4 regions of the Neisseria animaloris genome follow, and region 4 is predicted to be linked to each of the others. Evidence: predicted binding sites of a transcription regulator. Region 4 holds the regulator's gene; each other region holds the start of a gene.

Region 1 (7,553 bases), 890 kb from region 4:
CGAACCACCATGCGGCTGGTTTCGCGTGAGAAGAATTCGTCAACAGGACGGCCGTTTACGATGATTTGGCCGGTACCTTTTTGCAGGAATACACGAGCCACTGAACTTTTGCGGCGGCCTGTGCCGTAGTAATATTTACCGTTCATGTCGTGTCCTTAGATTTCCAAAACTTTGGGTTGTTGGGCAGCATGGCCGTGCTCGGAGCCGGCATATACTTTCAGTTTTTTAATCATGGCATAACCTAAAGGGCCTTTCGGCAGCATGCCTTTAACGGCTTTTTCCAAAACGCGCTCAGGGAATTTTTCTTGCATTTCGGTAAAGTTACGCTCATAAATACCGCCTGGAAAGCCGGAGTGGCGGTAGTATTTTTTATCTAAGGCTTTGTTACCGGTTACACGCAGTTTGTCGGCGTTGATGACGATGATGTAATCGCCAGTGTCGACATGAGGGGTGTATTCGGGCTTATGTTTACCGCGTAAACGGCGGGCGATTTCGGCTGCAACGCGACCCAGAACTTTGTCTTGTGCATCGACAACAAACCACTCGCGCTTCACCTCGTGCGGTTTAGCTGAAAAGGTTTTCATAAGGGGTAATCCAGATAGGTATAGAAAGTTGCCGATTTTAGAGAGAATTTGAATTTCTGTCAATCTGCTTTAGGCCGTCTGAAAAATTTTATAGAATGTTAACAGCGCTATCAGCTGATATATGTCGTATTTGCGGCATTTCACTTTTACACTAACATGTTAAGGTAAGGCTTTTCTAACTTGCGCCATATTTTTGATTTCTGCAAAATAAAAATACCGCCATAAGGCGGTATTTGGGAAAGGATCCCCGCTGATGTCGTTTTGGCTGAATCCGCTTGAACCTTGCTGACAAGGTGGTCGCCACGGGCAGTTTCGGGTGCATCTGTGAAGACGCTCGCGCCCACTGCAACTCCCGGCAACCTTAAGCGAACGTATTGGTTCAAAGGAATGTATGCCTTCGCGAACATCGCAGGGAAAGAGCTTTAGCCTGATTAGGCTGACTTTGATAATACTTTATCGCAAGTATTAATCATATCTGTTATTTTACGCTCAAATTCGCCAATTGCCAAATCATCTTTTACAGTCATTTTCAATAGGTCGTGTACTAAATTTAAAGAGGCCATGATGATGATTTTGTCTGTTTCGACAATGCGGCCGCTTTGTTTGATGGTGTCGAATTTTTGGTTCAACATGTTTACAGCTTGCAGCAAAGTGGCTTTTTCTTCTGGAGGTGTACCGATATTGAAGGCGCGTCCCATGATTTCTAAGCTGACTTGTTCAATGCTCATCGGTTTATTCTCCAGAAGTTTCGGTGATTTCTTGGGGGAGGCGCGCCAACAGGGTGTGGATGTGCTCGGCATTGTGCTTTAAGGCATCACGGTATTTTTGGTTTTCGGCTATCAGGCTGTTGATTTTACCTTGTAGGTCGTCTTTGAGTTTGTTGACTTGTATCAGCAAGGCCTCGCTCAATTCGTCGACTGCGGCTTCATGTTCGTTTTTTTGTTGTTCTTGCGCCAGCTTTTGACGGGTAATTTCGTCATGTAGGCGGGCGATTTCTTGTTGCAGGCGTTTGTTTTCGCCAATTTGGGTTTCAAATTTTTGTACCAGTTGGTAAACGCTGATTTCGAGTTTGTCTAGAGACTGATTCATTTTGTGCACCACTCGGTTGATATGGGGGCAAGCATAGTCGGGATGAAAGATACTGTCAAATAAGGCCGTCTGAACGTATGTTTTTTCAGACGGCCTTGTATTTTAAAGGCATTTTTATTCGAATCGGGCTTCCCTGTCCATCAGGCGTTCTACCACTTGTTGGGCGGTCATTTCTTTGCGTAGGAGTTGGAGCAGGGTTTGGGTGATGGGCATGTCGATTTGGTGTTTGCAAGCCATATTGAATACTTCTTCAATGCTGCTCACGCCTTCCGATACATGTCCGATTTCAAGGAGCACGGTATGCAGTTCTTTACCTTCTGCGAGGCCTAAGCCTACTCTGCGGTTGCGTGAGAGTGCACCGGTGCAGGTAAGGATTAGATCGCCGATGCCGGCCAATCCCATCATGGTTTTGGGTTGTGCCCCCATGGAAACGGCCAGTCGGGTAATTTCCGCCAATCCTCGGGTTACCAGTGCGGCCCGAGCGTTTAAGCCGTAGCCGAGGCCATCAGAAAGACCGGTGGCGATGGCCATAACGTTTTTAACTGCTCCGCCTACCGCTACGCCGATAATGTCTTTGCTGCCGTATAAACGTAGTACGGTGGTGTTCAGACGGCCTACCAGTTCTTCAATCCAACCTTTGTTTTCCGATGCTAAAACAACGGCGCAAGGTAGTTGTTTGGCTAATTCTTGGGCAAAACTGGGGCCGGAGAGCACGCCGATTTTGTCGTTTTCGGGCAGTACGTCTTTAACCACTTGGAACGTGAGCAAGCCAGTATCTTGCTCAAAGCCTTTACAGGCGGTTAATACAGGTAGGTGGCCGGCGTTGTTTTGCACGAGAAGTTGTGCGCTGTCGCGTAAGCCGGCAACTGAGGTGGCTATGATCACCAGTTCCGTATCGGGAAGGGCTTCTGCCAGAACGGTGTGGACTTTAATGGTGTCCGGTAGTTTGAAGCCGGGGAAATAACGTTTATTTTCGCGGTTTTGTTGCAAGGATTGCATGTGTTCGGTATTTCTCGCCCACATAGATATTTCATTGCCGTGCAGTGCAAAATGTATGGCAAGTGCAGTTCCCCAAGAACCTGCGCCGATTATGGTGATTTTCATGTTTTTCTCCCGAAAAATTGCTTTCCACTTTAAAACAATCATGCTTATGGTGCAAGTTTTAAGCGATTTGTGTAAGAAAAATGAAAGTAGATCGTCCTAATAATGTTTCAAGCATGATTGCACCGAAAATGGTATGTCGGGATTTGAAATAAAAACTATCGTAATGATATATATTGTTAATGGTGGCGTTTAAATTTGATTTTAGGCAAATAAGGAGAAATATTATGCCACTATACTTCCATAAGTTTGTATAAATTTTATGCGGATTACAATTCTGTTTCGTATGACACGGATCGCATTCTAATATGGAGGTAAGCGTAGACAAAAATATTCATTATGGTGGGAGCGTAGATAAAAATATATATTTACTTGTTTTGACTGTTTTATTTTGGAGGAAATCTTCATGAACCAAACCACTCGTAAAGCCTCTCTTGCTATGGCCGTTTTATTGGCCCTTTCGGCATGTGGAGAAAAAGCTGCTGATACTGCTGAACAAGCGGCTTCCCAATCGGTAGAAACTGCAGTTGCGGAAACCTCTGCGCCTGCTGCTGTTGATAACAGCAATGCTTCATCTGAAGATTTGGAGCTGTTGAAGCAGGCCCAAGGTATTTTCAAGCCGTTGCCAAATAGTGAGGAAATGCAAAAAATACATCCATTTACTGAGGCTCAAGTAAAACTTGGTCAGCAACTTTGGCATGATCCGCGTTTATCGCGAGGCAACACCGTAAGCTGTAACACATGTCATAACCTTGCTACGGCAGGCGTTGACAATCTGCCGACCAGTCAGGGCTTTAAAGGCCAATTTGGTCCGCGTAACTCACCCACCGTGTTAAATGCCGCGTTACTGGGTAGCCAGTTCTGGGATGGCCGTGCCGCAACAGTTGAAGAACAAGCAGGTGGCCCGTTGATTAATCCGGTGGAAATGGCAATGCCTGACCATGCGGCCGTAGAGAAGAAAGTTTCTGCTATTCAGGGATATGCTGACTTGTTTAAAGCAGCTTTCCCGGAAAATAACGGTGCGATTTCAATTGCTAACATTACCAATGCTATTGGCGCATTCGAACGGACCTTGTTGACGCCTTCCAAATGGGACGAGTATCTAAAAGGTAATGTTAATGCGTTGAATGAAAAAGAACGTCGAGGTGTGCGTTCATTTATCAATAATGGTTGTATTGCTTGTCATGCAGGCGTAAATTTGGGGGGTGATTCTTTCCAAAAATTCGGTTTGGTTAAGGGACCTTACTGGAAATACACCGGTAGTACAAAACATGATGAAGGTCGTTTTGAGGTAACTAAAGCCGAAAGCGATAAATTCTTCTTCCGTACCCCGGGCCTGCGCAATGTTGCCCGCACCTATCCTTATTTCCACGACGGTAGCGTATGGGAGTTGGATAAAGCTGTCAGCATCATGGGCGAAACCCAGCTTGGTAAACAGTTATCGAAAGAAGAAGTGGATAATATTGTAGCATTCTTGGGTACTTTATCTGCTCCGATACCTGAATCTGCACTTGTATTGCCGGAATTGCCGGAATCTGCGTTGCCGGAAACACACCCCATTAATAAGTAATGTGTAATATAAGTTAGTGTTAAGATAAAAGGCTGTCTGAATTTTTCAGACGGCCTTTTTATATTTAGACCTAGGCTTTATAGGATAAACGTATGGCGGATAGTATGGAATATATATAGGGTAGCTTAGAATTTAGGAAGTTTTTCCAGTAGGGCAAAACCTTCAACTTTGTTGCGCGGGCGTGCACCTTGCCAGAGTAGTAGCCAGCCTTGGGGAGCGGCACTGTCTTTGGGTTGTTGAACTAAGCGGTAACGGCAGGCGGAATCATCGACATTCAGTTTTAGAGAACTATATTGTGTCCAAGCGATACGAGCAGTAGTGGCATTTTTGTCGATGCTGATGCAGTTTTGACCGTTTGAAAGCGATTGCTTTAAGGCTGGCGATAAAGCTGCTTCCATTTGAGAAACAACAGGAGCATGGCTTTTGGCAGCATCAAGCCAAGGTAGAAAAAGTGTCATCATCAACGCCCATACTAAAGTAACACCTGCCGCCCAATTGGTTACAGCCTGCCTGCCGCGGATATGTTTCCGAGTGATGGCCCATAACCATACGGGGGTAAAAGAAATAGCAACCAGCATCGGTACGGTGCTGATTTTAGGAGTGTAGTACGGGCTGAAGTACAGCGAGCGTTCGGCAAGTTTTGCCGGCCAACCGTAGTTCATGGCAAAAAATCCTATCCATAGAAAGATGGCAAACAGCCCGAAAGTCATGATGCCGAACCAGTTGAAGAATGCTGCCGGCCCCCGCCTTAGGCCGTCTAGTTGTACGGCACCGATAAGGGCGAGAGGAGGCATCAACCAAATCAGATTGTCTTGAAATTGCAGGGGCGTAATGCTTAGCAGGATGCCAATAGTGCTGAGCCATGCCAATGCCAGAATACCCCAACGATGTTCGGTTAGCTTGGTTCGGCTGGTTGTCCATATTGCAAGAGGCCATGCCGGTAAAGCAAACCATAACAGGTTTTTCAAATAATAGCCTAATGAAAAGGCCGTCTGAAAAGAGGCTGTGCCGCCAAATTCGCCGAATACATGATATTGCAGCCACAACTCGAAGGCCTCTGGATTAGTTTTATAAAGTGCGAACGGATACACCGGCAACAAAGGAAGGGCAACGGCAAATGCGCCGATTAATGTGATGTAGCAGCGTTTGTTTCTCCAATGGTGGTTAAACAGTAATCCCAGCGACATCAGTATCAAGGCGGCCGGTAGTAAAAAACCGGCTGACAGAGACAATAAAACCCAACCGCCCCCCAGTAACAGTGAGGCCATAATTACCCGACTGGGTGCTAATGAGAATCCATACAGACACATGCCTAACGCCGCGAATACTACCGGCATGCTGCCGAGGAAATGCGCCATGGTAATCAGGCCGACGCAGCCGATTAAAATCAAAACGACGCTACGACCTTGATGGCGGCCTAAAAAGCGGAACCCGGCCATACCGCAGCAAGTCAGCCCGATAGCCGTGAATGCTACGCTGGCAAAACGCGCAGATGCATAAGCATCAGCGGCCCAAGGGGAGAGTAATTTTTGAAACAATACTGCAACCCATAAATATACGGGAGACACTTTGAAATAAGGTTGTTCGAATACTGTTGGCAGCCATACGGATCCTTGATTTGCCAGAGCTTCAATGCTGGTAAATACCATAGGTTCTGCAGGATGCCATAAATCACGTGAAAAAATGCCCGGCCACAGCCAAGCAAATGCCAACAACAGTAGCAACCAAGGTTTTTCATGGGTTGGTGCGACAGTACGGGTTTCTGGTGGAGTATAAGTGAGCATGGGCTGAAGGGGTAAAGTAAAGTGTATTAAGTGTAACAAATTACCTGTTGGGACGGGGTGGATTTTTCCGGTGGGATAAAAAGGAAAAATAGGTGTTTACATAAAATAGCAAAAGTAAAGAACAATGGTATTTTATGCTTTTATGCTATTCCGTGTTCATTTTTTAGAATAAATGGTCTATTTTTACATCAAAGATGTTGTTAAATTGTTTTTCAATAGGTAAGATACATTGTTTTTAATATCTAAGGAAATAGTATGCGAGTTAAGTATTTCGTTTGTTTAAAGGCAGGTATGCTCATATCTGCCATATGTGGTTTGGCTGCCTGCGGCAGTAGTGGTGGAGGCGACAAACCGGTTACTGCTTCCACAACCACTCCTTCAACTTCAAGCTCTACGGCTACAACCGGTAGTCCTCAATTTCGCCGTGCTCAAAATCTGGGAACAAACAATCAACAAGCAGGCAGTAACACTTCAAATCAGGACGCCAATTTACCAGGCCCAACTCCGCGAGCTTCTAAGCCTACTCATAAAAAAGCCCAAAATTATTCAGTAACAATCAACGGACACACACATCAGGGCGGCGGTAAAATCGTATTGGATGATTTTCAGAAATCTAATTTGAGCGTTATTAAGAGTAATAATGGCGGCACGATTCGCGCTTACCGTCAGAATCATTCGATTATTGCAGGTTATTTGGGGCAACCCAGTATGACTACTCCGCAGCTTCTAACTATCGGATTGATAAAGGGTGATTTGACGGAAGCATTGCCTACTCAAGGTACTTATACTTACCAAGGCAAAGCTTTCAGCGGTACTGAAACAGGTAAACTGGATTACAGTGTGAATTTCGATAAACGTACCGGCAGCGGTAAAGTGAGCGGTTTTAAAGAAATCAGTGATATTGTTTTAAAAGAAGGCAGCATCGGTAATGTGATGATTGACAATCAATTGGATGGCAGCGGATTGCAAAAAGCGCAGGGGATTATCGGTAAAACGGAATACTCTGTTGTTGAAAACGGCAATAGGGTGAAACGTGAAGAAGACTACCGTTTGGTATTCTTTGGTCCTAATGCTGAAGAAATCGGTGGAAAAGTGTTCCATGCTACCGGTGAAATCGGTATTGCCGGTAAAGTAACCGGTAAAAAATAACAATCGGTGTATATCGGAAGGGCTGTTTGAATTATTTCAGACGGCCTTTTTTGTTGTTTGAATTACTTATCAATGTGTCGCAGTTATGTTTTGGTTTATATTAAGAGACGTACGATGCTATCGAGGCTGTTTGGGAATGGCCGGTTAAGAGGACTGCCGAATAGATTTGCTGAGAATTTTTTGTGAGTAAATAGACATTTCTGAAAACTAGTGTAAAGAAAAATAGTGTCTGATATAGCTTTTATTGAGAAAAATAGTTTGTGTTGTAATTAAAAC
Region 2 (7,553 bases), 600 kb from region 4:
GATGATGAAATCTTCGCCCTGTTTGCCGGTTTTTTCGTACTGCTGTGCCCCCTTTTGGCGTTCGCGGCGTTTGAAATGAATTTGCTCGGGAGCGAATCCGGTAACGAACGAAATCGCCTCCAGCACGTCGGCCAGCCACGCTTCGTATTCTTCGGGTTGCATCAGCCAGCCGGTATCGTATTCTTGCAAGTGAATCTGATCACCGTATATATCTATGGCGAAAGGAAATTGCGGGATATCTCGGTCATACATACGCCAGGCTTCGATGTGGTTGCGGCGCGCCCATTTCAGATAATGCTTAATGTTTTTGCCTAAACGGTTGGCAAAAGAAGTGATGTCGGTCATGATGCTTTGCTTTCAGACAGCCTTCTATAAGCTATCGGTTGAGTTGCCAAAAATCTTTCAAAGGCAGATGCTTGGTTCTGTCCAGCGTCATAACCACGGTGTTGTCGGGAGCAATCAGCATGGCGCGTTCCTCATCGTTTTGAAAAGGGAAGGCGATGCTGAAACTGGCACCATTCTCCACCTGAATTCCATACCGGTGCTTACCGTTTTCGTATTGGATTGTGTTTTGGCTGTACCGGTAGGTTTTCTTTGTATTTTTTTGCAGATCCGACAAAGTAAACTGTTTTTCTTCAAACACAATTTCCATCGGAACATTATTCGTATCCATAGCCTTCCAAGTGCCGCGGTAGGTTTCCGACCCGCTGCACCCGTTTAATAACAGTATGATTGCGCCGGAAAATAAAAGGGAAAAAATATATTTGAAACGATTCATATCGGAATATTCCTTTGGGGACAACGCATTGCAGATTTCCGAGATTACAAATCGGTCATTTTACCGTACTTAACCCTTTCATGCTTGACCATTTTGCGGTAAATCTTTATTATCCGCCCCTTATCTTTTTTGAAGCCATCGTCTTCAGCCAACTTTCATCCAAGCTGATCCAAACAGCTTTCCGATTGCTTATTTTACTGAATATTAAGCATATTTTGCAGGTTGTTGTCGATGTTAACCACAAGCCCGAGAGCTTGCGACGACCTTGCGTAATTCTTTGCCATAAATACGTTTTCCGTTGCTTCAAGGCTGCCTGAAAAAATTCTTCGGGCAGAAGGTTTTGTTGTCTGTTTTGGAAAACCATGTCTGTAAAATTTACCGATTTAAACCTCGATAAAAACATCTTATCCGCTTTGAACAGCGCCGGTTACGAATCACCTACACCGATTCAAATACAAGCCGTGCCACATGCTTTGGCACAGCGCGACATCATGGCTTCGGCACAAACCGGTTCGGGTAAAACCGCCGCTTTTCTGCTGCCCACTCTGCAACGCCTGATCAAACGCAGTGAAAAACCGGGCAAAGGCCCGCGCGCGTTGGTGTTGACACCCACCCGCGAACTTGCCGCGCAAGTGGAAAAAAACGCCCAGATTTATGCCCAGAATATGAAATGGTTCCGCACCGTGAGCATTGTCGGCGGTGCGTCTTTTAGTTATCAAATCCGTGCTTTGGGCAAACCTGTGGACTTAATCGTGGCCACGCCGGGCCGTTTGATGGATTTGATGGAGAGCGGTAAAGTGGACTTCGACCGCTTGGAAGTACTGGTGCTCGACGAAGCCGACCGCATGCTTGATATGGGCTTTATCGACGACATCGAAACCATCGTGGCCGCCACTCCGGAAGACCGCCAAACCCTGTTATTTTCCGCTACTTGGGACGGCGCAGTCGGCAAATTGGCACGCAAACTGACTAAAAACCCCGAAGTGATTGAAATCGAGCGGGTGGACGATCAGGGAAAAATCGAAGAGCAGCTTTTGTATTGCGACGATATGCGTCACAAGAACCGCTTGTTGGATCACATTTTGCGTGATGCCAATATCGACCAATGCGTGATTTTCACTTCGACCAAAGTGATGAGCGAACAATTGGCCGACGATCTGTATGAAAAAGGTTTTGCCGCCAACTGTCTGCACGGTGATATGCCTCAGGGTTGGCGTAACCGCACGCTGATGGATTTGCGCAAAGGCCGCTGTAAAATTCTGGTGGCCACCGATGTGGCCGCCCGTGGTATTGATGTGCCGACTATTACGCACGTTATTAATTATGATTTGCCGAAACAGGCCGAAGATTATGTTCACCGTATCGGCCGTACCGGTCGTGCAGGGCGAACCGGTTTGGCGGTTACGTTTGCGGAAGTGAACGAATACGTTAAAGTGCACAAAATAGAGAAATACATCGGCCGCAAACTGCCCGAAATGACTGTCGAAGGCATGGAGCCGACGCGCAAACGCAGTAAAGCCGGCACAGGCAAGCCCAAGGGCAAAGGCGGCTGGGGTGCAAAAGGAGACCGCAAGTTCGGCGACAAGAAATTCGGCGATAAAAAGTTCGGCAGCGGCAAACCCAAAGGCGAAGGTTTTAAAGGAAAGAAAAAACCGGCAGGCAAGGGCGGTTTCGGTAAAACGGAGCGTGCGCCGAAGCGGGGCTGATTTCAAATAGGCAAAGGCCGTCTGAAAAACTGTTTGAACAGTATTTTCAGACGGCCTTTTCGTATGTATGCGTTATTCTTTCAGCAGGCGGCGTTCGTAAACAGCCTGCGCCAATGTGCCTGCATCTACATATTCCAATTCTCCGCCCAGCGGGATACCACGGGCGAGGCGGCTCACTTTATAGGGCAGATTTTTAAACAGCTCCGCCAGCACATAGGCGGTGGCATCGCCTTCTGCAGTGAAATTGGTGGCGATGATGATTTCTTCCACATCACTGTTTTGCAGGCGTGCCACCAGTTTTTCCAAGGCGATATGGTTTAGACCCATGCCTTGAACGGGGTTTACCTGCCCCATGAGCACAAAATACAAACCGTCGTGGCAGTTGGCTGCTTCCATGCCGGCTACGTCGGCGGGCATGTGTACAATCATCAGGCGGCGGAAATCCCGTTCGCCGTCGGCGCAAATATCGCAAAGCTCTGTTTCGCAAAACGTGTTGCAGTGGGCGCAATGTTGCACGTGTTTGAGGGCGTTTTGCAGAGCGGCGGACAATTCCTGCGCGCCGTCGCGGTTGTGCTGCAAAAGCTGGTAAGCCATGCGCTGGGCGGATTTGGGGCCGACGTTGGGCAGGATTTTCAAGGCATTGATTAAACGGTTGAAAGCGTCGGGCTTCTTGGACATGTTTTCAGACGGCCTGATTAAGACAAAGCGGCATTATAGCCGAAGAATATAACAGGCCGTCTGAAAACCGTGGATCCGGCCAAATGTTTTCAGACGGCCTCTTCGCAATACTCAAACGTTCAGTGGCAACCACCGCTCTTGCCGCTGCAACGGTCGCAACCGCTGCATGCATTGCTACGCGCCGATTTGGGTTTGAAAACAAATTTACGCAGCAGATACAGAATGCATAGGGAAACAATGGTGCCGACAATAATATATTGTTCCATTAAAAAATCCTCGAAGTGATTTGGTAAACTGCAAAAGCAAAGATATAGGCCAATACGAATAAGTAGGCAGTAATCATCAGGGTGTGGTAAGCGGATTTTGTTTCACGCTTAATTACGGCGAGCGTGGCCAAACACATCGGGGCGTATATATACCAGGCCAAGAAAGCGAAAGCGGTCGGCAGGCCCCAATTATTGTGTACCAGAGGAATCAAGGCACTTTCAACGGCTTCTTCGGAACCGGCTCCTACGGCATAAACCGTGCCGAGCGCGGCAACCACCACTTCGCGTGCGGCCATACCCGGAATCATGGCGATACACATTTCCCAAGTGAAGCCCAACGGAGCAAACAGAGGCTGTATAAAATGGCCGATCTTGCCTGCGAAACTATAATCAATCGCCGCACCTGCCGCACCTTCGGGAGCGGCTGGAAAGCTGACCAATACCCATAATACAACGCTCATTGCAAAAATCACCGTACCGGCACGCACTAAGAATGCTTTTACCCGATCCCACAAGCTGATAATAATGTGTTTGAAGTTCGGCATACGGAAAGTGGGCAGTTCCATCAACAGGGGGAAGTACTGCACCTTACCTTTGCGACGTGCAAACAGTTTCATCACATATGCGGTTAATCCGGCTGATGCGATACCGGCAACATACAGGCCGAATAAGGTTAATCCTTGCAGGTTGAATATCCCCCAAACGGTTTGTTGCGGAATCACGGCGGCAATAATCAATGCGTAAACCGGCAGGCGTGCGGAGCAGGTCAGCATGGGAGCGATGGCAATCGTAACCAAGCGTTCGCGCGGGTCTTGAATCGTGCGCGCCGACATCACCGCAGGTACGGCACAGGCAAAACTGGATAAGAGCGGAATAAAAGCCCTACCCGACAAACCGCTTTTCGCGAGCAGATTATCCAACAGGAAAGCGGCGCGAGGCAGATAACCCGAGTCTTCCAATAGCAGAATGAAGGCGAACAAAATCGCGATTTGCGGCAGAAACACCAACACGCTGCCGATACCTGCGATTACACCGTTTACCAGCAAATCTTGCAGCACGCCTTCCGGCAGAGTGGCCGCTACCCATTCTCCCAGCGAACCGAACGCACCTTCTATCATATCCATCAACGGTTCGGCCCATGAATAAACAGCTTGGAAAATCAAAAGCAATATGATGAAAAGAATGACGATACCCCAAAAGCGGTGCAACACCAGCGCATCTAAGCGGCGGTGCCACTCCGGCATATTCATTTCGGTGCGGACGACTTGCTTGAGTATTTTTTCTGCTTCGGCATACAGCTCGTTACTGTCGAGAGCTTCCAAATTTTTCAAGGCAACGTCCGAATCCAGCGGATGGGTATTGTGGCGCGGCAGTTTGGCAACGGCTTCGCGTACGGCGCGAATGCTGTCGCTGCGGACGGCGGCTGTTTCGAGCACCGGCACGCCCAACAATTCGCTCAATTTTGCCGCGTCGATTTTCAGGCCGCGCGAACGGGCCACGTCGCTCATGTTTAGCGAAACGATCATCGGCAGGTTCAAGGTTTTCAATTCGAGAAGCATGCGCAGAGTCATGCGCAGATTGGTTGCGTCGGCTACGGCGATAATCGCATCGGGGCGGTGGCCGAGTTTGCCGATGGCAACATCGCGGGCCACGGTTTCGTCGATACTGGTCGTACGCAAACTGTATGTGCCGGGCAGGTCGATGATGTGAATGCTTTTATCGTCGAGAAAAACGCCTTCGCGCTGATCTACCGTTACCCCGGGGTAGTTGGCAACCTTGGCGTTCGAACCGGTAAGCCCGTTAAAGAGGACGGTCTTGCCGCAGTTCGGCAAGCCTACGAGTGCAAAGTAACTCAAATCCATTTGAAATCTCCCATAGACAGACTTCAGTTGCCCAAGGCCGTCTGAAAATATTTTTATTCATCCGAATTCAATCGGCTATAACGTGGCAGAGGATTTTCTGAGCTTCTGCCTGACGCAGGGAAAATTGTGATTGGTTGCCCAGTCTCACCGCATAAGGGCCTTTACCGAGCAAACCGACAGCAATAACGGTTAAGGGCATACCGTTTGAGAAGCCTAAATCGGCCAAACGGCGGCTGACAACCGGATCAAGCTCGCCGAATAAAGGGTTGGGATTAATCGAATCGATATGCGCTCGGGCACCTCTGCGCAGTTGGGATAGTGGCACTACGGACATAATAAACCTGCCTTCTTTATTGTGTTGTTTTGACAAACATGAAGTTGAGTTTAAGACGTGATATCGTTTTTAAAGTATGAAATAGTATTGGTTTTTATTTATATCTATCTGTTATTTATGTTAGTCTTTTTCATGCAGGGCTGCAATCGGATGAAGGCCGTCTGAAAATTTTTTCAGACGGCCTTTAGAGGTTATTTGGCGTTTTTTTGAGCTAAGTCATGTATGCGGTTGTTTTTCGAAACCGCCGGGAACCTTGAATAATAATGTTTACGGATGTCAGGAGGAGAGGCTGGCGTTAACAGAGCGCTTCACGGCAGAGTAGGGCGGCACTTTAATTCCGGTTGTCTCGCAATTAAAAAACACAAGATACGGTTTTGTTGGCATAGAGGCCGTCTGAAAAGTTGCAGGCGGCCTGTCGTGATTTTTTTATTCTTCGGCCAGCTTTCCGCTGGCGGAAATAAATTCGGCCTGTTTTGCTTTGGCTTTCCCTGAATCAAGTGCTTCGCGGGCCGCTTCGAGGCCGTCTGAAAGGGAGTCGGTGAGGTTTGCGGCATAAATGGCGGCAGCGGCATTAAGCAGCACGATATCGCGGGCCGCACCGTGTTCACCGTTTAAGACGCTCTGCATTTTAAGCAGTGATTCTTGGCTGTTTTGCACTTTGATTTCATCGAGATTTTTGCGCACGGCAATGCCGAATTGTTCCGGATGGATGTCGTATTCGCTGATGGAGCCGTTTTTCAGTTCGGCTACGCGGGTTGTGCCCGTGATGGTGATTTCGTCCAAACCGTCGCTGCCGTGCACCACCAAAACATGTTGCGAGCCAAGCTGTTGCAGCACACGGGAAAGGATGCCGACCAAATCGATATGGAACACGCCGAGCAGCTGGTTGGGGGCGGAAGCAGGGTTGGTGAGCGGGCCGAGAATGTTGAAGATGGTGCGGATACCGAGGCTTTTTCGTACGGGGGCAACATAGCGCATACTGCTGTGATGGTTGGGGGCGAACATAAAGCCGATGCCGACGTTTTCGATGCATTGCCCCACTTGTTCGGGCGACAAAGCCAGCGATGCGCCCATCTGTTCGATGATGTCGGCGGAACCGCTTGAAGACGAAACCGAACGCCCGCCGTGTTTGGCCACTTTCGCACCTGCCGCCGCCGCCACAAACATGGCGGTGCTGGAAATATTGAAAGTATGTGCCCCATCGCCTCCGGTACCGACAATATCGACTAAATTATGTTTGTTCAGCACCGGCACTTTAACGGCAAATTCACGCATGACACCGGCGGCCGCAGCGATTTCGGATACGCTTTCCACTTTGATGCGCAAACCGGTAAGAATGGCGGCCACCAACTCCGGTGCGACTTCGCCGCTCATAATCTGACGCATCAGGCTGGTCATTTCATCATAGAAAAGCTCGTTGTTGTCAATCAGCCGGGCAAGGGCTTGCTGGGGGGTAATCATTGGTATTCCGCCTTTATATATGGTATAGGGAGCCGTCTGAAAAATTCCGTTTTTCAGACGGCCTGTCATAAAAGATCAGGCCGCTTGGAAGTGTTGGAATTCTTTTAAGAAATTATCCAGCATTTCATGGCCGTGCTCGGTAAGCAGCGCTTCGGGGTGGAATTGAACGCCTTCAACGGCATAAGTTTTATGGCGTACTCCCATGATTTCGCCGTCTTCCGTCCATGCCGTGATGTCCAAGCAGGCGGGCAGGGTGGCTCGGTCGATAACCAAGCTGTGGTAGCGGGTACAGGTAACAGGGTTCGGTAAACCTTTGAACATGCCCGAATTGTGGTGGAGAACAGGTGAAACCTTGCCGTGCATCAGCGTTTGCGCCCTCACGGTATGGCCGCCGAACGCTTCGCCTATGGTTTGATGCCCCAAACAAATGCCCATAATCGGCAGCTTGCCGGCAAAGTGTTGCATGGC
Region 3 (7,553 bases), 590 kb from region 4:
GCTTCAGGGCGGCGGCATCGAACCAACCGCAGCGGCGGGCACGACCGGTTACCGAGCCGAATTCATGGCCGCGCTCGGCCAATCCTGCGCCGATGTCGTCGAACAGTTCGGTCGGGAACGGGCCTGAGCCGACACGGGTGGTGTAGGCTTTCACGATACCCAACACATAATTCAACATTTGCGGCGGCACACCGGCTCCGGCGGAAGCGGCTCCGGCCAAGCAGTTGGAAGAGGTAACAAACGGATAAGTGCCGTAGTCGATATCCAGCAAAGTGCCTTGCGCACCTTCAAACAGCAGTTTTTCGCCTTTTTGGTTTTTTTCATACAAGGTGCGCGATACATCGCTGATCATCGGTTTGATTCGGCTTGAGAATTTTTCAACCACAGCCAGCACGTCTTCGAATCTTACCGGCTCGGCTTTATGCAGGTGCTGCAACTGAATATTGTAGTATTCGATATTGGCCTGCAATTTGGTTTTCAGTTTTTCGATGTCGAACAGGTCAACCATGCGGATGGCGCGGCGGGCGACTTTGTCTTCGTAAGCAGGTCCGATACCGCGGCCGGTTGTGCCGATTTTACCGCTGCCGCGCGAGGCTTCGCGGGCTTGGTCAAGCGCGATGTGGTAAGGCAGAATCAAGGTGGCGGTAGGAGCAATTTTCAGACGGCCTTCTACGTTTTTCACGCCCGCCGCATTCAATTCGTCAATCTCACCCAGCAAGGCTTCGGGGCTGACCACTACGCCCGAGCCGATAAAGCATTCCAGTTTTTCGTGCAAAATACCGCTCGGAATCAGACGCAGAATGGTTTTTTTACCGCCGACAACCAAGGTATGACCTGCATTGTGTCCGCCCTGAAAACGCACCACGCCCGAAGTTTCTTCGGCCAGCCAGTCTACGATTTTACCTTTGCCTTCGTCGCCCCATTGTGCGCCGATAACCACTACGTTTTTAGCCATAACTCAAACCTGTTCCATTTCTGTTTCAATAACTTTCCATTCGCCGTCCTGTTTTTTCAGACGGCGCGTCGTATTCTTCGTGCCATTGTGTTCAACACCGTAATCGATCACCACGCAATAGCCTTCGGCGCGGAGTTGCTCAACTGCACTGCACGCCTTGGCCATATCCTGATGCGCCACGGCGATAAACTGCGTTTGCTCGCTCTGCGGCAAGCGCCCGATAAACATCCGCAAATCAAAGCTGAAACCCGTGGCAGGACGGGCGCGGCCGAAATATTGACCCAAACCGTCGTAACGCCCGCCGCGTGCAACGGCATCGTGGCAGTCGCTGCCGTATGCGGCATACAGCAAACCGGTGTGATAATTGTCTACCCGTAGTTCAGCCAAATCGATATGGATTTGCCGACCGGGGAAAGCATCGCAAACGGCCTGCAATTCGTCTAATGCTTTGCCGACCGCAAACAAATCGGGCAAACGGTTACGCGCTTCCTGCAATACTTCCCGCCCGCCATACAGTGTGGGCAGCAAGGCAAAGGCTTTGGCCCACATTCCGTCAAGCTGCCAGCCATCGACCTGAGCGCGCACGGCTGCGGCATCTTTATCTTGCATCAAGGCCAACAGCTGTTCCGACTGCTGCTCACTCAAACCGGCCGCATCCGCCAGCGCACGAAACACGCCGATATGCCCGAGCGAAAGCAGAATCTCGCCGAACTCGGCAACCGATACGCTTTTCAGCATTAAATCAATCAATTCGATATCGGCGGCCACTCCGGCAAAGCCGTAGAGTTCCGCACCCACCTGCAAAGGTTCGCGGGTGTTCAAAAAACCGTCCGGACGGGCATGCAGCACCGAGCCTGCGTAACACAAGCGGTTAATGCCGTTGTTGGCCGACAAAAGATGGGCATCGATACGCGCCACCTGCGGCGTGATGTCGGCACGGATACCGAGCTGCCTGCCGCTGAGTTGATCGACGACGCGGATGGTTTTCAGCGACAAACCCGCGTCGATACGGGTAAGCAGAGAGTGGCTGTATTCCATCAGGGGCGGATGCACCAATTCATATCCGTGTACACGGAATAAAGCCAACAGCTTTTCCCGCGCACTTTCGAGCTGGCGCGCGGTCGAAGGCAAAATGTCGGCGATGTGTTCGGGTAGCTGCCAAGACTGCATGAAACTCTTTCCGTAAACATGATGAAGGCTGTTTAAGCTTAAAATCGGGCAGATAGTTTCTATACTGCATTTACATCTTACCGGATTTTAAATTTAAACAGCCCTTTATGGCAGTCCAAACTGCCGAGTTATTAAAATCTGACTTTAACATAAAAAAACAATTAGTGCAGTCTGTTTTTTGATGAAGGTATTGCCAATTAATTTGTGTGCTTTTGAAGATAGAAAAAATAACTTTAACCAGAATCGAATTGCGGTAAGCAATAGAGAAAGGTAATACGGCAAAGCCCAACCATATAGTGAGGAAAGGCAACGATAGTGAGGAAAGGCAACGTGGTGACGAACTGGTTTCTTTAATCTGCATATTTGCAAAATTATACGGAAAAGTTATTAACTTTGACTTGAATCAAAGCTGCATATCTGATTTTGTCCAATAATCGCACCTAAATAATTTCAAAATCAAAATTAAGGGAACACATTGATGGAACTTTTAAACGAATTATTTAAATCGCCCATCGGTATTTTGTCTTTCATAACCATCATGTTTGTAATGGTTATTGCTACATTTTTATTTTTCTGGGTTAAGAAACAAACCGATAAAAACCCTGAAAACTGATTTATTTTTTATTTTCATTGTTTTATCTCTTTCCTCTTGATGTGTGTGTGTTTGGGTGTGGCCGTGTGCCACCCCCTTTTTTTACCACAACAATACAAAACTGTTTCGTTATTATGAGATACCGTCTAAAACATTTTCAGACGGCCTCTCGAATTAGTTAAACAATACGTCTATATCACCTTTCCAGCACCTTCCTCGATTTTCAATCGCACTTGCGCAAACATATGCCTCACACCCTGCCACCATTACAGAAAGCTTTAAGCAATAGCCGACATTACTTGAAAATTAAAAAATAGTCTATATCACATGCCCACACACGTATGGCAACTTTATCCAGCTTAAAATGGATAATTCTTGCTAAAGCCATTTTATCCAAAAGACGATACGACACTATTTATATAAGTGCTAATAAAGCAACTTGAAAATGATGCCATAATATCGACCGAAACGGAGCATCATTTGCCGAAAGATAAAAAATAAGTGCAATCAGATTCACAAAAAACTCCCATTGTTTTCAAACGGAAGTTTTTTTCTTAACTACTTACAAATAAATTTGTCGATTAAAAATAATGTAAAACAAAACCTACTTACAACACATCCCCGTAAAAACCGTGCCAATACTTGCACATAGGCACTTTTAACCCTATTCTGCCCTTAATGGCACATTGATTGTGCTGTATATAAAGGAAACAACCATGAAAAAAACCAAATTCTTTGCTTTATTTGCCGTTACAGCCCTCGCTATGGGAGCAAACGCTTATGCAGCTAAAGAAATCAAAGTAGCTTCTAATAACACACCATACACACAAGATAATGTGCAGAAAATCGCTGCCACTGCAGTCAGCATGGGTGTAAAAGAACCTGTGTCTTTAAACTTAACCGGTGCCAATCTGACTGTATCCGGCGATAATTCCACCAAATGCACCTTTAAAGTAGGCGACGGTGATACTCCTAAAATCCAAGGCGTAAACTGTAAGTAAGCTTTTTATATTTACTAATGAAGAGAGGCCGTCTGAAAATTTTCAGACGGCCTCTCTTCATCAACTCAATCAGTTTGTGTTTGATCTTCAAATAAATCTACATCAAACAAATCAGGTTCAGGGGAACGAATATGACAATCTATCTCTATTGCCTCAGAAACACGACAACAACAGGGCAGTATCTCGTTAGGCCCGATAAATGCCAACGGGAAATGATCATAATCCACACGGCCCGATAAAATGTGAACGCGACAGGAACCGCAATACCCGCTACGGCATTGGTATTCAACTTCATGCCCCGTCCGCTCTAAGCCTTCCAAAAGAGTTTCCCCCTCTTTCAGTTCAAAAGCAGTATCTCGGGTAGTAATCAAAGCCATGCTGACTGTCCGGTAAAAATCAATCAAGCCGTCTGAAGTACAGAAACGCCTGCACTTTCAGACGGCCTGACAAATGTGTTTTTACAGCTCAAAATCACCCAAATCGTCGGCGCTCACTTCGGCATCAATCTGGCCGATTAGGTAAGAGCTGATTTCCACTTCCTGCGGTGCCACCTGAACATTATCGGACGATAACCACGCGTTGATCCACGGAATCGGGTTTTGCCCCGAGCCTTCAAAAGCAGGCTTCAGCCCGACTGCCGCCATGCGCAGATTGGTAATGTATTCAACATACTGGCTTAAAATTTCCTTATTCAAGCCGATCATCGAGCCGTCTTTAAACAGATATTCCGCCCACTCTTTTTCCTGAGTGGCCGCCGTTTTAAACAACTCGAAACATTCCTGTTCCAATTCGGCGGCAATCTCGGCCATTTCAGGATCATCCACACCGCTGCGCATCAGGTTCAACATATGCTGCGTGCTGGTTAAGTGCAAGGCTTCATCACGCGCAATTAGCTTGATGATTTTTGCATTGCCTTCCATCAATTCGCGCTCGGCAAAAGCGAACGAACAGGCAAACGACACATAAAAACGGATCGCCTCCAGCACATTCACGCACATCAGGCACAGATACAGTTTCTTTTTCAGCTCGCGCTTGTTAACCGTAACCACCTTGCCGTTCACCCGGTGCTCGCCCTCGCCCAACAGATTGTAGTATTGGGTATATTCAATCAAATCATCGTAATAGCAGGCGATATCTTCCGCACGGGCAATAATGTATTCGTTATCGACAATATCATCGAACACCAACGATGGGTCGTTCACAATATTGCGGATAATGTGCGTATAGCTGCGCGAGTGGATGGTTTCCGAAAACGACCACGTTTCAATCCACGTTTCCAACTCCGGAATCGACACCAATGGCAGCAAAGCCACATTCGGGCTGCGGCCCTGAATCGAATCCAACAGCGTTTGGTATTTCAGGTTACTGATGAAAATATGCTTTTCATGCTCGGGCAGATTCTGGTAATCGATACGGTCGCGCGACACGTCGATTTCTTCCGGCCGCCAAAAGAAAGACAGTTGTTTTTCAATCAGCTTTTCAAAAATTTCGTATTTTTGTTGGTCATAACGGGCAACATTCACAGGTTGGCCGAAAAACATCGGCTCCAGCAAAGCATCGTTTTTTGCTTTGCTGAATGTGCTGTATGACATGACTAGGTGTTCGCAGGACATGAATCTTCTCTTAATTTATTTAATTATTAAATTATTGCTTGCTTGTATATTTAATTGATGCTTCATTTCACTTAAATTCAAAAGTCTCTGTAGCCGAAAAAATAAAAGTAAAAATATAACTAAAACCCGAAACAAAGTCTTACACAGAATTTTGAATATTTTAGGATTTGAACACACTGTTTTTTTAAAGATCAGAGCTTTATTGCCTCAAGTAAAGACCTTCAAAAATGAAAGCCTTATATACATAAGCAACTTTAAGACTCTATTTCAATTAAATCTTACAAGCCCCACCCGCGCAGCCGTCATCCTGCAAGTCAGTCTGCGTATCGTCCGCTCCGTCGCGGGTGTTATGGTAATACAGGGTTTTCAAGCCGAATTTATAGGCGGTGAGCAAATCTTTCAGCAGTTGCTTCATCGGTACGCGGCCGCCTTCGAAGCGTTGCGGGTCGTAGCTGGTATTGGCGGAAATGGCTTGGTCGACAAACTTCTGCATAATGCCGACAAGTTTCAAATAACCGTCGTTGGAAGGCATTTGCCACAGCAGTTCGTATTGGTTTTTCAGACGGCCGAATTCAGGCACCACTTGTTTCAGAATACCGTCTTTCGAGGCTTTTACAGATACCAAACCGCGCGGCGGTTCGATGCCGTTGGTGGCGTTGGCGATCTGCGAGCTGGTTTCAGACGGCATCAAGGCGGTTAAGGTTGAATTGCGCAGGCCGTGCTTCACGATGTCGGCACGCAGGCTTTCCCAATCGAGATGCAGCGGCTCTTGGCAGATGGCATCCAAATCTTTTTTGTAGGTATCAATCGGCAGCTTGCCTTGCGCGTAAGTGGTTTCGTTGAACAGCGGGCATGCACCGAATTCTTTGGCAAGTTCCACCGAGGCTTTGAGCAAGTAGTATTGGATGGCTTCAAAGGTGCGGTGGGTTAAAGGGATAGCGGAATCGTCGCTGTATTTCACACCGTTTTTGGCCAAATAGTAGGCGTAGTTAATCACGCCGATGCCGAGGGTGCGGCGGTTCATGGTGGCAACTTTGGCCGCTTTAACGGGGTAATCCTGATAATCCAACAAGGCATCGAGTGCGCGGACGGCGAGATCGGCCAAGCCTTCGAGTTCATCCAAACTTTCCAACGCGCCCAAGTTGAATGCCGACAGGGTGCACAAGGCGATTTCGCCGTTTTCATCGTTAATGTCGTTTAACGGCTTGGTCGGCAAGGCAATTTCCAAGCACAGGTTGGATTGGCGCACGGGCGCAACTTTGGGATCAAACGGGCTGTGCGTGTTGCAATGATCGACGTTTTGAATGTAGATGCGGCCGGTGCCGGCGCGTTCCTGCATCATCAATGAAAACAGTTCGGTTGCAGGCAGCGAACGTTTGCGGATATTCGGATCTTGCTCGTATTGGGTGTACAAACGCTCGAACTGGTCTTGATCGGCAAAAAACGCTTCGTACAAACCGGGTACTTCGTTGGGCGAGAACAAAGTAATGTTGCCGCCTTTAATCAGGCGGGTATAAAGCAGACGGTTGATTTGCACGCCGTAGTCGAGATGGCGCACACGGTTGTCTTCTACGCCGCGGTTGTTTTTCAGCACCAACAGGCTTTCCACTTCGATGTGCCACAGCGGGTAAAACAGAGTAGCCGCACCGCCGCGCACGCCGCCTTGCGAACAAGACTTAACCGCAGCTTGGAACATTTTGAAAAACGGAATACAGCCGGTGTGTTGCGCTTCGCCGCCGCGGATTTCGCTGCCCAAGCCGCGGATACGGCCTGCGTTGATGCCGATACCGGCACGTTGGGAAACGTATTTCACAATCGCGCTGGTGGTGGCGTTGATGCTGTCGAGGCTGTCGTCGCACTCGATCAACACGCAGCTTGAAAATTGGCGGGTCGGCGTGCGCACGCCTGACATAATCGGCGTAGGCAGGGAAATTTTGAAGGTGGAAACGGCATCGTAAAAGCGTTTCACATAATCCAAACGGGTGGCTTTCGGATATTTGGCAAACAGGCACATGGCCACCAAAATATACAGAAACTGCGGCGTTTCGTAGATTTGGCGGGTAACGCGGTTTTGCACCAGATATTTGCCTTCAAGCTGCTTGACCGCGCCGTAAGAGAAAGTCATATCGCGCTCGTGGTCGAGATAATCGTTCAGTTCTTCAAACTCTTCACGGCTGTAATCGGCCAGAATGTGGCGGTCGTATTTGCCCGCTTCGGTAAGT
Region 4 (7,553 bases):
GAGAAACGGCACATCAAATCTTGAATAATATTGCGGCGCAGCAAGTCGTCACGATTCAATTGGTAGCCGCGCATTATCGGCAAATGCCCGGCATCGATGGCGGCGTAATAAGCATCGATATCGCGTTCGTTCTGAACGTAAGTTGTGCCGATTTTACCGATACTGGAAACGCCGATGGAAATCAAATCGCAGTCGGCATAGGTCGAATAGCCTTGGAAATTACGTTGCAACCATCCTTCTTTCAGAGCCAGAGCAAGCTCATCGTCCGGTTTGGCAAAATGATCCATGCCGATGAATACGTAGCCGCGTTCCGTGAGGGTTTGCACCGCATATTGCAGAATATCGAGCTTTTCTTCGCTATCCGGAACAGTTGCCGTATCAATGCGGCGTTGAGGTTTGAAAATATGCGGCAGATGGGCGTAGTGATACAGCGCAAGGCGGTCGGGATCGAGTGAGAGTACGGTTTCAATGGTCGGTTTGATACTTTCCAAAGATTGATGGGGTAGGCCGTAAATCAAATCGACACTTACGGATTTGAACCCTGCTTCCCTTGCTGCATCGATCACTTCGCGGGTTTCTTCAACAGTTTGGACACGGTTTACTGCTTTCTGTACTTTAGGATCGAAGTCTTGTATTCCGACACTCATACGGTTGAAACCCAGCTTACCCAAATGCAGCACGGTTTCCCGGCTGACCTTGCGAGGATCAATTTCAATCGAATACTCGCCGTTTGGAATCAACTGAAAATGTTGACGTATCAAGGCAAAGACACGTTCGATTTGGTTGTCGTTTAAAAACGTAGGTGTGCCGCCGCCGAAATGGATCTGGGCAAGTTGGTGGATGCTGTTCAAATGAGGAGCGAGCAGTGCCATTTCTTTGTCGAGATATTCTATATAAGCGTCAGCACGTAATTTGTCTTTTGTAATGATTTTGTTGCAACCGCAGTAGTAGCAAATAGTGTTACAAAAAGGAATATGGACGTAAAGAGAGAGCGGTTTATTGAGTGCCCCCATCCTGCGTAATTTCAAAGCATGAATATAATTGGCTTCGGTGAAGCCGTTATGAAAACGATCGGCAGTCGGATACGAAGTATAACGGGGGCCGCTGGAGGGCAGGGAAGCAATCAGTTTTCGGTCAAATTCAGGTTGTGTGTCATTTTGTATGGTAATGATTTTCATGATGTTTTGTTTGTTCTGTAATGAAATAGGCAAATTTGCCGTAAGTTTGGTAGAATAGCGATATTACGATCATCCCGCCTTGATGTTGGTCAATACTCAATACGCAGGGTCTAAGTATAAAAGTTGCTAATTATAATTAAAGGTGCTTAATCTTATGTCTGCACACACACCACAACATCAGATGAAAACGTTGTGTTCAAATTGTTCATTACGTGAATTATGCCTGCCGGTGGGTTTGATGCCGACAGAGTTTGCGCAATTAGACGCTGTTATCCGCCAAAGCCGCCGCTTGAAAAAAGGTGAGTATTTGTTCCGGGCGGGAGATCCGTTTGCATCGCTGTTTGCCATACGTACCGGTTTTTTCAAAACTACTGTGGCCAGTCAAGACGGACGTGATCAAGTAACCGGATTTTTCATGTCGGGAGAACTGATCGGCATGGACGGTATTTGTGCACATACGCACAGTTGTGATGCGGTCGCTTTGGAAGACAGCGAAGTGTGCGAGCTGCCGTTTTCACATATGGAACAATTGGGGCAGAACATTCCCAGCCTGCAAACCCACTTTTTCCGTTTAATGAGCCGTGAAATCGTGCGTGATCAGGGAGTAATGCTGTTATTGGGAAATATGCGTGCAGAAGAGAGGCTGGCGGCGTTTTTGTTGAATTTGTCCAACCGTCTCTATTCGCGCGGGTTTGCCGCCAATGATTTTATTTTGCGCATGTCGCGTGAAGAAATAGGAAGTTATTTAGGTTTGAAACTGGAAACAGTTAGCCGTACGTTGTCCAAATTCCACCATGAAGGCTTGATTTCGGTAGAACATAAACATATCAAGATTCTTGAACCGCAAGCATTGAAGAAAATGGTTTCCGGTTGTGAGCATGCCGTTTAAATGTTGCTGAAAGATGTTGAGGCCGTCTGAAAGAAATTCAGACGGCCTCAATTTTTGAAATACCGAATTAGATAGAGAAATCTTCTTCAATAGGCGCGTAAAGCATCTGATCGATCCGTTCACGTGTCAACTGAGGTGCAAACAGGCTGATGAAATCATAAATATAACCGCGGAGGTATGTATCGGAGCGTAAGGCGATGTAAGTAGAAGAAGTTCCAAATAAGTGGGCCGCATCAATCAGTTGTAAATCATGATCAGTTTGAGGGTCGTATGCCAGTTTCGCCATCAGTCCCACACCCAACCCTAATCTCACATAGGTTTTCAAGACATCGGTATCCGCAGACGAAAGCGCTATTTTAGGGAGTTTCAAATGGGCTTTTTGAAAAGCGCGAAAAATATTACTGTTGCTGTTCAAGGCAAATTCATAAGTTACTAAAGGATAGGCGGCTAAATCATTAATACTCAAAGGATGCCGGCAATCTAGTAGGGGATGGGTATGTGGGACGAGAATCGCATGAGTCCATTCGGAACAAGGCAGTTTGCGTAAGTCCGAATAGTCATCCAGAGGGATGGTAGCAATGGCAAAATCCGCGTCTCCGTTGCTGATCATTTGTGCGATGGTGTGTGTGCTGCCTTCCTTAATACTTAATTGTACTTTCGGATAGCGCTTCACAAATTCCGCTACAATTTTCGGCAAAGCATAGCGGGCTTGTGTGTGTGTAGTCGCAATAGTAAGCGAACCGCTGTCTTGACCGGTAAATTCGCTACCTATATTTTTGATATTCTGCACATCGCGTAGAATCCGTTCAGCAAGTTCCAATACTGCTTTACCAGGCTGTGAAACCGAAACTACACGTTTGCCGCTACGGATAAATATCTGTATACCTAATTCTTCTTCCAAAAGCCGGATTTGTTTTGAAATGCCCGGTTGGGAAGTAAACAGCGCTTCGGCAGCTTCCGATACATTTAGGTTTTGGCGGTATACTTCAAGGGCGTAGCGTAGTTGTTGTAATTTCATATGATAAGAACGGGAAGTGGTGTGTATTCTGTACGACAAGTCTTTTTTAAATGTAGCATAGATTGAAAAAAAAAGCCTTATTTGCAAATTTGCCCCAAGAAAACATTTGTTTTTTCAGGAACTATCTTTGTGAAGTATTAACAAAGCATTGAATGCTGTAAAAAGTTGTTGTTGCTTTTGTACAACGACCATGTAATAGGAAGTGGGTTTTGCTTGTAAATAAATGACACAGGATTGATTTTTCGGCATGATTCGTAATTAGGAAGCGGGCCGTTTATCCGTTGTGTGCGGGTAGTGTGCTATTGACAGTTTGCCCTTGGCTTCTTTATAGTGCAAACCTGAAATATCCTACTTGCCGCCGTTTTACAATAGTGGCCTGTATATTTGGTGATTTGTGGCGGTTGCGCTCTTGGTGCCCGTTGCATAACAATCTTTGATGAGGGAATAAAATGACCAAACAGCTGAAATTAAGCGCCTTGTTTGTTGCCTTAGTAGCTTCAGGCACTGCAATGGCCAGCGAACCGCATACTAAACACGGTTACACCGTTAGCAGCAAGTCACAAACAGTTGTTCGCAACAACTATGGTGAGTGCTGGAAAAATACTTATTTCGACAAAGCCACTCAGGGCCGTATTGAGTGTGGTGATGCTGTGGCGGTGGAAACTGCTCCTCAATTTGCTGAAGAAACCGTTTCTCTGTCTGCTAAGACTTTATTTGGTTTCGATAAGGATAATCTGCGTCCTGAAGGTGCCGAAACTCTGAATGCCTTGGCTCAACGTTTGAGCAACACTAATGTAGACGGTGTACGTGTTGAAGGTCATACCGACTTCATGGGTTCAGAAGAATACAACCAAGCTTTGTCTGAGCGTCGCGCAAATACTGTAGCTAACTACTTGGTTGGCCAAGGTGTTGCTTCTAACAAGATTTCTGCTGCCGGTTTGGGTGAGTCTCAAGCTCGTATGACTGCCACTTGTGAAGCTGAAGTAGCCAATTTGGGTAAAAAAGTTTCTAAAGCTAAGAAACGCGCAGCTCTGATCGCATGTATCGAACCTGATCGTCGTGTAGATGTTAAGATTCGTACTTTAGTAACCAAACAAATTGCTCCTGGTCATGTTGAAGGTGAGCGCCCTGCTGTTGATGAAGGTTGGATTCCAGGTCCGGCTTCTCAAATTCACGGTTATACCCGTCCTTAATCAACAGATTATTTGGATTTGAAAACCCCGCTTGATAGCGGGGTTTTTATTGTTTTTTCGACATTAAGATTACTTTTCGACGGTTAGAGATGAAGTCGAATGGCAATATATACAGCATCAGCATGGTTTTAGTAAGCAAGATAAGGTTTGAAATAACACACTAGATAATCCGGTGTTGTTGTGAAAATATAATAGGCTACGCAATATGGCGCGATATTCTCTTCTCTCAGGTCATTTGGATGATTTCGCTATATAATGTGTGCCTCTCTTTTTCCAAACGGCCTCTGATGACTGAATTTGATTTTATCCGCCGTTATTTACAAAAGCAGCAATCTGATTCGGAAGTGTTGCTGGGTATCGGCGATGATGCAGCTGTTATCCGCCCCAGAGCAGGGTTTGATTTATGTTTCAGTAGTGATATGTTTCTGAAAAATAGGCATTTTTTTGAAAATGTCCACCCCGCTGACTTGGCATACAAGGTATTGGCCGTTAATATTTCCGATATGGCAGCAATGGGAGCCAAACCTCGTTGGATATTATTAAGTGCCGGCTTGCCTGATTTGCAGGAAAATTGGTTGGAGGATTTCTGTACCAGTTTGTTTTCTCTGGCACGGCGATTTGGCATTACGCTGATTGGCGGGGATACAACCAAAGGCGATATGGTTTTTAATATAACGATCATCGGTGAATTGCCTCAGGGAAAGGCTTTACGGCGTGATGCTGCACGAGACGGCGACGATATATGGGTTTCCGGGCAAGTAGGGTTGGCAGCAGCAGCGTTAAACCATCATTGGCAGCTTTTAAAATTGCCTTCCGATATACTGGAAATTTGTGAACAAGCTCGCCTGCGTCCGAAGCCTCGGGTTGCTTTAGGGCAGTTATTGTTGCCGTTTGCCCACGCTGCGCAAGATATTTCAGATGGCCTGGCTCAAGATTTAGGGCATATTTTGAAGGCTTCGGCTATGGGGGCGGAAATTTTTGTGGAGCAACTGCCTACCTTGCCGCAATTGCGTGGGATATTGCCTGAAAAACAACTATACGATTGTCTGCTGGCGGGTGGAGATGATTATGAACTGGTGTTTACTGTACCGGAAAGCCAACGTGAGGCGGTAATGAAAGCCGGCAAAATAAGTAATACGCCTGTTTGCCGTATCGGTAAAATTAATCGTTCGGGCCGTCTGAAAATGACTTTGGCAGATAGTTCAGAATTACATTTAAATTCTTTAGGTTTCGATCATTTTGGCTGACTTTAAACCAACTTTTTCATGGCTGAAACAGCGGCCTTTGTGCATGCTCGGTTTTGGTTTTGGCTGCGGGCTGGCTCCGGTAGCACCGGGTACATTTGGTACGCTGCCTGCTTTGCCGATGGCGTTTGTATTGTATCTGGCCGGTATTTCCGGCTGGTGGTTGGCTGCTTTGTGTGTAATATTGTTTGTATGGGGTGTGAGAATTTGCAGCTATACCGAACATGAGCTGGGTATTCAGGATTACGGCGGCATCGTATGGGATGAGATTGTCGCCATGCTGTTTGTGTTGGCTTTTGTGCCTTTCAAGTGGGGCTGGTGGTTGGCGGCCTTTGTTCTGTTCAGGCTGTTTGATGCATTGAAGCCTTGGCCGATTAAATGGTTTGATTTGCGTGTGCACGGTGGTTTGGGCATTATGTTGGATGATGTGATTGCTGCCTTGTTTACACTGGCGGTCTTGAAGATAATTGGGTTATTGATATAGGCCGTCTGAATCGATAGGGAAAGAGTAATGGAAGAAATCGAAATTATTGTAGAACCGTGTTTTTTAGCAGAGCAAAGTAATGTTGCTAAAGACCGTTACGTGTTCAGCTATGATATTACCATTCATAACCATAGTGATGATGTTGTTACTTTGCGGAACCGTCATTGGGAAATTACCGATGCGCATGGGGAAGTGGAAAAGGTATCAGGTGTCGGCGTGGTTGGTGAGCAGCCAGTACTGTATCCGGGTGAACATTATCATTACAGCAGCGGGGCACATCTGGCCACTCCGTGGGGCTGTATGGAAGGCAGTTATGAGTTTGAAGACAGCTATGGCGACCGTTTTTGTGTGCCTATTCCCCGATTTGATTTAAAAGCGGATTTTACTTTGCATTAAAAATAGGGTGCGCCGATTCGATTGCTTATGCCAATACAGGCCGTTTGAATCTTTGAACCGGCTTTTTAAATTTTGAATACGGTTGAATTATTCGAGCAGTTATAAAAGACCGAGCTCTGTAAGTTACGGAGCCCGGTCTTTCCAATTTCAAATCACACTCTTATTAAGTTGAGGGTAGAGTGCTTAACTTTTAGGGTGCAGCTTAATTAGGATGCAGCTTAATGTTTTCAGACAGCCTGCCGGTTTGAAAACATGAAATATGCTTTTGCTTATTTCCAAGTTAACGCCAAGTCATATAAAGCCTTTTTACTTTCTCCGGTAATCTTTGCCGCTAAATCCGCCGCTTGTTTGGTCGGCAGGTCCGCCGCCAGCACTTTCATTACCTTTTGTGCCGAATCGGGCAGTTCGCTGTGTTTTTCGCGAATGGCTGGATGCAGCACTAAAACCATCTCGCCGCGGCTTTGGTTGCTGTCGTTTTTTAAGGCCGTCTGAATGTCAACAACGCTACCGGTTAGAAAAGTTTCGAAAGTCTTGGAAATTTCCCGTGCCAGTATCAACCGGCGTTCAGGAAAGAGCGAAGCCATGTCGAAAAGTGTGGCTTCAATGCGGTGAGGCGTTTCAAACATTACCACTGGGAAATCGGCATCTGCCCATGAGGCCAGCAATTTTTGCCGTTCGCCTGCTTTTGCCGGCAGGAAGCCATTGAAGTAGAAGTTGGGTTCGGTAACGCCTGCCACGCTTAAGGCTCCTATTACTGCGCTGGCTCCGACTACGGGAACCACACGGAATCCGGCTTCCCGCACACGGGCGGCGAGTTTCGCACCGGGATCGCATACGGCGGGCGTGCCGGCATCGGATACTTGGGCGACAATCAGGCCGTCTGAAAGCGCACCAATGATTTTGCCCGCCATTTGCTGCTCGTTGTGCTCGCGTACGCTCACCAGCTTGGCCTGTATGCCGTATGCGCTCAGTAATTGGGCGGTTACGCGGGTGTCTTCCGCACAAATGATGTCGGCACGGTGCAATACGGCTAATGCACGAAGGGTAATGTCGGCCAAATTGCCGATGGGTGTGGCTACAACGTATAATGTTTGCGCCGCGATACTGTCGCAGGCTTTTTGATAATGTTTTTGCATCATAAAAATCATTCG

The links. Region 4 encodes FNR, which switches genes on or off when oxygen is low (the NO sensors DNR and NnrR bind a similar motif). Its sites were predicted from a motif close to TTGATNNNNATCAA; they were not measured.
Region 1: a site for FNR is predicted at 2,973-2,986, ahead of EL216_RS05550 (cytochrome-c peroxidase). Genes of this name have one in related genera too.
Region 2: a site for FNR is predicted at 5,654-5,667, ahead of EL216_RS01635 (FeoA family protein). Genes of this name have one in related genera too.
Region 3: a site for FNR is predicted at 2,519-2,532, ahead of EL216_RS11460 (DUF3149 domain-containing protein). Genes of this name have one in related genera too.

Annotation. Positions count from the first base shown of each region.
Region 1 is NZ_LR134440.1:1,189,843-1,197,395, reverse strand. Features, by position in the region: gene rpsI (30S ribosomal protein S9) at 1-146, opposite strand, end outside; gene rplM (50S ribosomal protein L13) at 156-584, opposite strand; RNA gene ssrS (6S RNA) at 825-1,002, opposite strand; gene EL216_RS05565 (cell division protein ZapA) at 1,016-1,312, opposite strand; gene EL216_RS05560 (hypothetical protein) at 1,317-1,673, opposite strand; gene EL216_RS05555 (NAD(P)H-dependent glycerol-3-phosphate dehydrogenase) at 1,788-2,777, opposite strand; gene EL216_RS05550 (cytochrome-c peroxidase) at 3,181-4,344, shown strand; gene EL216_RS05545 (ArnT family glycosyltransferase) at 4,470-6,128, opposite strand; gene EL216_RS05540 (factor H binding protein domain-containing protein) at 6,384-7,277, shown strand.
Region 2 is NZ_LR134440.1:341,276-348,828, forward strand. Features, by position in the region: gene EL216_RS01605 (class I SAM-dependent methyltransferase) at 1-345, opposite strand, end outside; gene EL216_RS01610 (hypothetical protein) at 377-778, opposite strand; gene EL216_RS01615 (DEAD/DEAH box helicase) at 1,141-2,484, shown strand; gene recR (recombination mediator RecR) at 2,557-3,162, opposite strand; gene EL216_RS01625 (FeoB-associated Cys-rich membrane protein) at 3,282-3,428, opposite strand; gene feoB (ferrous iron transporter B) at 3,428-5,290, opposite strand; gene EL216_RS01635 (FeoA family protein) at 5,358-5,624, opposite strand; gene trpD (anthranilate phosphoribosyltransferase) at 6,051-7,085, opposite strand; gene EL216_RS01645 (aminodeoxychorismate/anthranilate synthase component II) at 7,161-7,553, opposite strand, start outside.
Region 3 is NZ_LR134440.1:329,300-336,852, reverse strand. Features, by position in the region: gene EL216_RS01580 (adenylosuccinate synthase) at 1-955, opposite strand, end outside; gene EL216_RS01575 (ATP phosphoribosyltransferase regulatory subunit) at 959-2,125, opposite strand; gene EL216_RS11460 (DUF3149 domain-containing protein) at 2,604-2,738, shown strand; gene EL216_RS01565 (hypothetical protein) at 3,434-3,718, shown strand; gene yfaE (class I ribonucleotide reductase maintenance protein YfaE) at 3,784-4,095, opposite strand; gene nrdB (class Ia ribonucleoside-diphosphate reductase subunit beta) at 4,177-5,310, opposite strand; gene nrdA (class 1a ribonucleoside-diphosphate reductase subunit alpha) at 5,603-7,553, opposite strand, start outside.
Region 4 is NZ_LR134440.1:2,081,375-2,088,927, forward strand. Features, by position in the region: gene hemN (oxygen-independent coproporphyrinogen III oxidase) at 1-1,178, opposite strand, end outside; gene fnr (fumarate/nitrate reduction transcriptional regulator Fnr) at 1,333-2,067, shown strand; gene EL216_RS09795 (CysB family HTH-type transcriptional regulator) at 2,135-3,085, opposite strand; gene EL216_RS09800 (OmpA family protein) at 3,535-4,278, shown strand; gene thiL (thiamine-phosphate kinase) at 4,566-5,525, shown strand; gene EL216_RS09810 (phosphatidylglycerophosphatase A family protein) at 5,518-6,006, shown strand; gene apaG (Co2+/Mg2+ efflux protein ApaG) at 6,034-6,402, shown strand; gene rsmI (16S rRNA (cytidine(1402)-2'-O)-methyltransferase) at 6,672-7,541, opposite strand.